3 regions of the Roseateles sp. GW821-FHT03B02 genome follow, and region 2 is predicted to be linked to each of the others. Evidence: predicted binding sites of a transcription regulator. Region 2 holds the regulator's gene; each other region holds the start of a gene.
The links. The regulator FNR, encoded in region 2, switches genes on or off when oxygen is low (the NO sensors DNR and NnrR bind a similar motif). The targets are predictions, from matches to a motif close to TTGATNNNNATCAA.

Region 1 (2,195 bases), on a different contig from region 2:
CGCGGGCGGCGTCTTCCAGCGTGGTCTGGCGCTTGACGGCCTCCTCGCTCTGCTGCTGGGAGGGCAGGCGGTCGAAGGCGTAGCTGCCGGGCTTGCGGCCGGCCGGCCAGGCGCCGTAGCTGGAGACGTCGGCGGAAACGGTGTAGGGGCCGCTGCAGGCGGCCAGGGCCGCGGATGCGGCGGTGACGAGGACAAGGCGGCGGTTCAACATGACGGCATCTCCGGTGGATGAGCTGCAGTCATTCTGACGCGCCGACTTTGCCCCTGTGTAAATCAGCGTTGCAGCGTGATCACCGAAGCCGTGGGGGACGGCGTGGCGCAAGACTCGTCGTCGTCGAACGCGATGTCGCCATCCGGCTCGGCCTGGCCCGTGGCCTTCATGGTCTCGAAGGGGAAGAGCTTCTTGTCCATCATGTGCGAGGGCACGATGTTGCCCATGGCCGTGAAGATGTTGTCGATGCGGCCCGGGTAGCGCTTCTCCCACTCGTTGATCATGGCCTTGACCTGCACGCGCTGCAGGTTGTCCTGGCTGCCGCACAGGTTGCACGGGATGATGGGGAACTCGCGGTGCTCGGCCCAGCGCACCAGGTCGGGCTCCTTCACATAGGCCAGCGGCCGGATGACGACGTTCCTGCCGTCGTCGCTGACGAGCTTGGGCGGCATGCCCTTCAGGCGGCTGCCGAAGAACATGTTCAGGAAGAGCGTCGTGACCATGTCGTCGCGGTGGTGGCCCAGCGCGATCTTGGTGGCTCCCAGCTCGCCCGCCACGCGGTAGAGGATGCCGCGGCGCAGGCGCGAGCACAGGCTGCAGGTCGTCTTGCCCTCTGGGATGAGCTTCTTGACGATGGAGTAGGTGTCCTGGTTCTCGATGTGGAAATCCACGCCGCGGGAACGCAGGTAGTTGGGCAGCACCTCCTCGGGAAAGCCGGGCTGCTTCTGGTCGAGGTTGACGGCGACGAGGCTGAACCGAACAGGCGCGCGCTGCTGCAGGTTGAGCAGGATGTCCAGCATGGCGTAGCTGTCCTTGCCGCCCGACAGGCAGACCATGACCTTGTCGCCGTCCTCGATCATGTTGAAGTCGGTGATGGCCTGGCCCACCTGGCGGTGCAGGCGCTTGGAGAGCTTGTTGATCTCGTGCGCGGCCTTCTTCGCGGCGAGGTCGGCGGCGAGTTCTTCGGCGCTGGGCGTGGCGGGGGAGATGGGGGCGAGGACTTCAGACATCCTGCCATTGTCCCAAACCGCGCGGGACCGCGCCCGGCGGGCGGCTTCGTCGGTCGGTTTGATGTACGTCAAATCGCCGGTCGGAGCTGGTTTCTAACATTCATGCATTCAAAATGCATATTAAGGAAGCCATGGCACCGAACACCCTCCAGCAAGTCGACCTGCGCGCGTTTGCCCGCGAGTCGCGCCCCGGCCTCGTCGACCAGCTCCTGCGGGGCCTGGCCGCAGGCGGCTCGGCGGCATTCATCGACGACGCAGACCCGCAGCCCCTGCTGCTGAAGCTCGGCCGGCACCTGCCCGGCCAACTGAGCTGGGACGTCAGCCAGCCGGGCGACGGCCTGTGGCTGGCGCGGTTGGCGAAAGCCCCGGCGGCCCACAACGACGGCCGCTGCTGCGGCGCCTGCGGCGGGGCCTGAGCGCCGTTTCAAGAGCATTCGAGAAGGAACCATCATGAAATCCACCAAGAGGCTCTGGCGTTGGCTGGGCCTGATCTTCGTCCTGTCGTTCGGTGCCCTGGGCTACCTGGGCTGGCAGATTTATCTATCCGCCCCGCCCATCCCGAGCAAGGTGGTCACGGCCGAAGGCGAGTTGCTGTTCACCGGTGAGCAGATCCAGTTCGGCCAGCAGGCCTGGATGTCGGCCGGCGGCCAGCAATTGGGAACCGTCTGGGGCCACGGCGCCTATGTGGCGCCAGACTGGTCGGCCGACTGGCTGCATCGCGAAGCCGTGGCGCTGAAAGAAAAGCGTCTGGCCGAGCAGCAGCAAGGTGGCCTGCCCGTGAGTGACGTTCAGCGCGCCGCGGTCGACCAGGCCGTACGCGAGGAAATGCGCCGCAACACCTACGACGAGGCCAGCGGCGAGGTGCGCGTGAGCGCCGCCCGAGCCCAGGCCATCCGCGCGGTGGCGTCGCACTACGACGGCCTGTTCGGCAGCGACCCCAAGCTGGACAAGCTGCGCGACCAGTACGCCATGAC
Region 2 (2,195 bases):
CCGCTCGGCGGCCTCGAAGGCGAGCAGCACGCGGCGGCGGATCTCGAAGGCGTCCTGCAGCGTCTTCAGGCCCGGTGCGAATGCAGCCCAGTCGTCGCGGCCGAAATAGCTGTGGGTGGCGCCGGCCGCGACGATGAGGTGGTCCCAGCACAGCGTGGCGCCGTCCTTCAGTGTGGCGGTCTGTGCGCGGGCGTCGAGGGCGGTGACCTCGCCCAGCAGTGTCGTCACGTTGGGCTGGCGGCGGAACAGGTGGCGGATGGGCGCCGCAATGGACGGGGCCGACAGGCCGGCCGTGGCCACCTGGTAGAGCAGGGGCTGGAAGAGGTGGTGGTTGGTCTTGTCGACGACGGTGACGTCGACCTCGGCAGCGGCGAGGGCTCGCGCCGCCTCCAGGCCGCCGAACCCGCAGCCGATAATGAGGACTTGGGGACGCATGAAGCCATGCTACGCCTCATTTGCTGCGCTGCAGCAAATGACCCCCGAGCCTGCCCGGTCAGCAGGCGGCGTTGGAAATGAGACGCTGCAAGGCCTGAGGATCGAGCACGGTGATCTGGCGCTGCTTGACGTCCAGCACGCCGTCTTCCTGGAACTTGGAGAAGGTGCGGCTGACGGTTTCGAGCTTGAGGCCGAGGTAGCTGCCGATCTCCTCGCGCGTCATGCGCAGCACCAGGCTGCTCGACGAGAAGCCGCGCGCCTGCAGGCGCTGCGTCAGGTTCAGCAGGAACGCCGCCAAGCGTTCCTCGGCGCGCATGTTGCCCAGCAGCAGCATGACGCCGTGGTCGCGCACGATCTCGCGGCTCATGATCTTGTGGAACTGGTGCTGCAGCAGCGTGAATTCGCGCGACAGCTCCTCCAGGTCGCGGTACTGGATCACGCAGACGGAGGAGTCCTCCAGCGCGACGGCATCGCAGTGGTGCTGGTCGCTGCTGATGCCGTCCAGTCCGAGCAACTCGCCGGCCATCTGAAAACCGGTCACCTGGTCGCGACCGTCCTCGCTGCCCACGCAGGTCTTGAAGAAGCCGGTGCGCACGGCGTACAACGCCTCGAAGCGGTCGCCGTTGCGGAACAGGTGGTCGCCTCGCTGAACGCTGCGGCGCTTCTCCACCAGCCCGTCCAGGCGCTGCAGATCGGCCGGGCTCAACCCCACCGGCAGGCAGAGTTCACGCAGATTGCAGCTGGCACAGGCGACCCGCAGCGGTTCGAGCGTCGCGGCACCGGGCTGCGCGGGCATGTCTGGGGTGATCGGCACGCTCATCGGGCGGGTGAGAGGGGTCAGCATGAAACGCATTGTTCTCGGCGGCCTGCGCTGCAGCCTTGACTTGGATCAACGCCCGGCCCGGTGGCTGCCGGCACAGTGGCGGCATGCCAGCCGTCACAGACCGCCCCATCGATGCCGACCTGCTGCGCCGCCACGACGTGGCAGGCCCGCGCTACACGTCCTATCCCACGGCCGACCGCCTCGTCGAGGCCTACCAGGGGCCCCAGCATCTGCAGGCGCTGCGCCAACGCGGCACGGTGCAGCCGCTGTCCGTCTACGTCCACATCCCGTTCTGCGAGCAGCTCTGCTACTACTGCGCCTGCAACAAGATCATCACCAAGCACCACGAGCGCGCCGCGCCGTACCTGGCCGCGCTGGAGGTGGAGATGGATCTCGTCGCCGAAGCCCTGGGCGGCACGGCCCCGGTGTCGCAGCTGCACCTGGGCGGCGGCTCCCCCACTTTCCTGTCCGACGTCGAGCTGACCTCGCTGATGGACGCCCTGCGCCGGCGCTTCAGGATCCTGCCGAACGCCGAGGTCTCGGTCGAGGTGGATCCGCGCACGGTGGATGCGGGCCGGCTGGCGCATCTGCGCTCGCTGGGCTTCAACCGCCTGTCCTTCGGCGTGCAGGATTTCGACGCCGCCGTGCAGAAGGCCGTGCATCGCGTGCAGCCGTTGGAGCAGGTGGCCGCGCTGATGCAGAACGCCCGCGAGCTGGGCTTCTCGTCCACCAACGTCGACCTGATCTACGGCCTGCCGCTGCAGACGCCGGCGAGCTTTGCCCGCACCATTGCGCAGGTGGCCGAGTTGCGGCCCGACCGCATCGCGATGTACGCCTATGCCCACCTGCCGCAGCGCTTCAAGCCGCAGCGCCGCATCGTGGCTGAGATGCTGCCGCCGGCCGGCGACAAGCTGGCCATGCTGTCGGGCGCCATCAG
Region 3 (2,195 bases), on a different contig from region 2:
GACCGCCGTGCGCTACTGGGGCGGCGTCAAGCTCGGCGCCGGCGGCCTGGTGCGGGCCTACACCGACTGCATCGCCCAGGCGCTGCTGACAGCCGAGAAGGTCGAACGCGTGGCGCAGGTGGAACTGGGCTGCGAGCTGCCCTACGAGCTGGAGGGCCGGCTGCGCCGGCTGGCCGAGCAGCATGGGGCGCAGCTCGTCGACGCGCGGCACGAGGCCCGCGTGCACATGCGCTTCACCCTGCCAGTCACGGCGCGGGCAGCCTTCACGGCGGCCGTCGACGAAGCCGCTCAGGGCCGCGTGGCCTGGGCCCGCGAGAGCAGCATCGCGTCGCCGTAGCTGAAGAAGCGGTAGCGCTGCGCGATGGCGTAGCGGTACAGCGCCATGACCAGCTCATGGCCGGCCAGCGCACTCACCAGCATCATCAACGTGCTCCTGGGCAGGTGGAAGTTGGTGACCAGCCGATCCACCACGCGGAACTCGAAGCCCGGCGTGATGAAGATGTCGGTCTCGCGGGCGCCGGCCTGCAGCTCGCCGCCACGCGCAGCAGACTCCAGGGCGCGCAACGTCGTCGTGCCGACGGCGACGACACGGCCGCCCCGCATGCGGCAGGCAGCGACGGCATCCACCGTGGCCTGCGGCACCTCGAACCATTCGCTGTGCATCTTGTGCTCGTCGAGCTTCTCGACGCGCACCGGCTGGAAGGTGCCGGCCCCCACATGCAGCGTCACATGCGCGCGCTCCACGCCGCGCTGCGCCAGGCGAGCCAGCAAGGCCTCGTCGAAATGCAGTGCCGCCGTGGGCGCGGCCACGGCACCGGGCTCCTTGGCGAACACGGTCTGGTAGCGGCGCTCGTCATCGTCGCTGTCGGCATGGGCGATGTAGGGCGGCAGCGGCACATGGCCATGCGCCTCCAGCAGCGCGAACGGGTCGCCGGCGAAGCGCAGGTGGAAGAGCCCGTTGTCGGGCCCGCAGCGGCCCAGCACCTCGGCATCGAAGGCATCGGCAAAACGCACGCGGCTGCCCGGCTTGGGGCTCTTGCTGGCGCGCAGATGCATCCAGACCTCCTGCGTGCCCGGCAGCACGCGCTCGACCAGGGCCTCGACCGAGCCGCCGGTCGCTTTCATGCCGAACAGGCGTGCCTTGATGACGCGCGTGTTGTTGAACACCAGCAGGTCGCCCGGCGCCAGCAGCTCCGGCAGCTCGCGGAACACGCGGTCCACCGGCTCCGTGCCCGTGGCATCCAGCAGGCGCGACGCGCTGCGCTCGGCGGCAGGGTGCTGGGCGATCAGCTCGGGGGGGAGGTCGAAATCGAAATCGGCGACCGTGTGGGCCGGCGGGGCGGGGTGGCTCATGAGCGCTTGAGGGCCGGACAGACCCGTGCCAAACCAAAGGGGAGGCGGATTCTCCCATCGCCCCGGCTTGACGCAGCTCAAGGCAGTGCCGCCGGCGCGGTGCCAGCATGAGCACAAGGAGCTTCCATGACCACTGCCCTCACCCCCGGACAGCACGCCCTGCTGGAAAACGAACTGCAGATCGCGCGCCAGCGTGCCCAGGCCGCGCTGCAGGCCCAGCGCGAAGGCGGCGACCGCATTGCCCATGCCGCCGCGCTGCTGGCGGACGACCCCCATGACCTGCGCGAGCACGGGGCCGACCGCGAGCTCGACCAGGCGCGCGACGACCACCTGCTGGCCGAACTGCAGGCCATCGACGACGCGTTGCTGCGGCTGAAGACGCCCGGCTACGGCCGCTGCGTCGACTGCGCCGCCGTCATTCCCTTCGACCGGCTGCAGCGCCAGCCCCAGGCCCTGCGCTGCGTCGACTGCCAGACCACTGCCGAAGCCGCCCACTGACATCCCCCAGGAGATCCCAGATGTTCCACGCCGTCGTCCACCTCGACCACCACCACGCCCAGGTGCTGCATTTCGACGCCCATCAGGTGCACGCTGCCCGCATCGAGCCGCATGACCGGCGCGCCCATGGCCATGACGAGCACGCCGAACACGCGCTGTTCGAAGCCATCTGCCAGGCCGTGCAGGACACGCCCGAGGTACTGGTGACGGGCTCGCACATCGTCATCAGCCAGTTCCGCCACTACGTCGAGGCCCACCGGCCCAGGCTGGCTCCGCGCATCGCCGACTACCGTCCCGCCGCCGAGCTGAGCCAGGGCCAGCTGCTGGCGATGGCGCGCCAGTTC

Region 1: the regulator FNR is predicted to act here: its motif matches at 1,280-1,293, upstream of AC07VX_RS01225 (DUF2249 domain-containing protein).
Region 3: the regulator FNR is predicted to act here: its motif matches at 1,421-1,434, upstream of AC07VX_RS05390 (TraR/DksA family transcriptional regulator).

Annotation. Positions count from the first base shown of each region.
Region 1 covers NZ_JBWKUV010000001.1:269,624-271,818, reverse strand. The annotation lists gene AC07VX_RS01235 (DUF4136 domain-containing protein) at 1-211, opposite strand, end outside; gene ttcA (tRNA 2-thiocytidine(32) synthetase TtcA) at 274-1,221, opposite strand; gene AC07VX_RS01225 (DUF2249 domain-containing protein) at 1,353-1,637, shown strand; gene AC07VX_RS01220 (nitric-oxide reductase large subunit) at 1,672-2,195, shown strand, end outside.
Region 2 covers NZ_JBWKUV010000013.1:19,457-21,651, reverse strand. The annotation lists gene AC07VX_RS25290 (NAD(P)/FAD-dependent oxidoreductase) at 1-435, opposite strand, end outside; gene fnr (fumarate/nitrate reduction transcriptional regulator Fnr) at 494-1,231, opposite strand; gene hemN (oxygen-independent coproporphyrinogen III oxidase) at 1,363-2,195, shown strand, end outside.
Region 3 covers NZ_JBWKUV010000001.1:1,210,088-1,212,282, forward strand. The annotation lists gene AC07VX_RS05380 (IMPACT family protein) at 1-337, shown strand, start outside; gene queA (tRNA preQ1(34) S-adenosylmethionine ribosyltransferase-isomerase QueA) at 289-1,353, opposite strand; gene AC07VX_RS05390 (TraR/DksA family transcriptional regulator) at 1,480-1,851, shown strand; gene AC07VX_RS05395 (hypothetical protein) at 1,872-2,195, shown strand, end outside.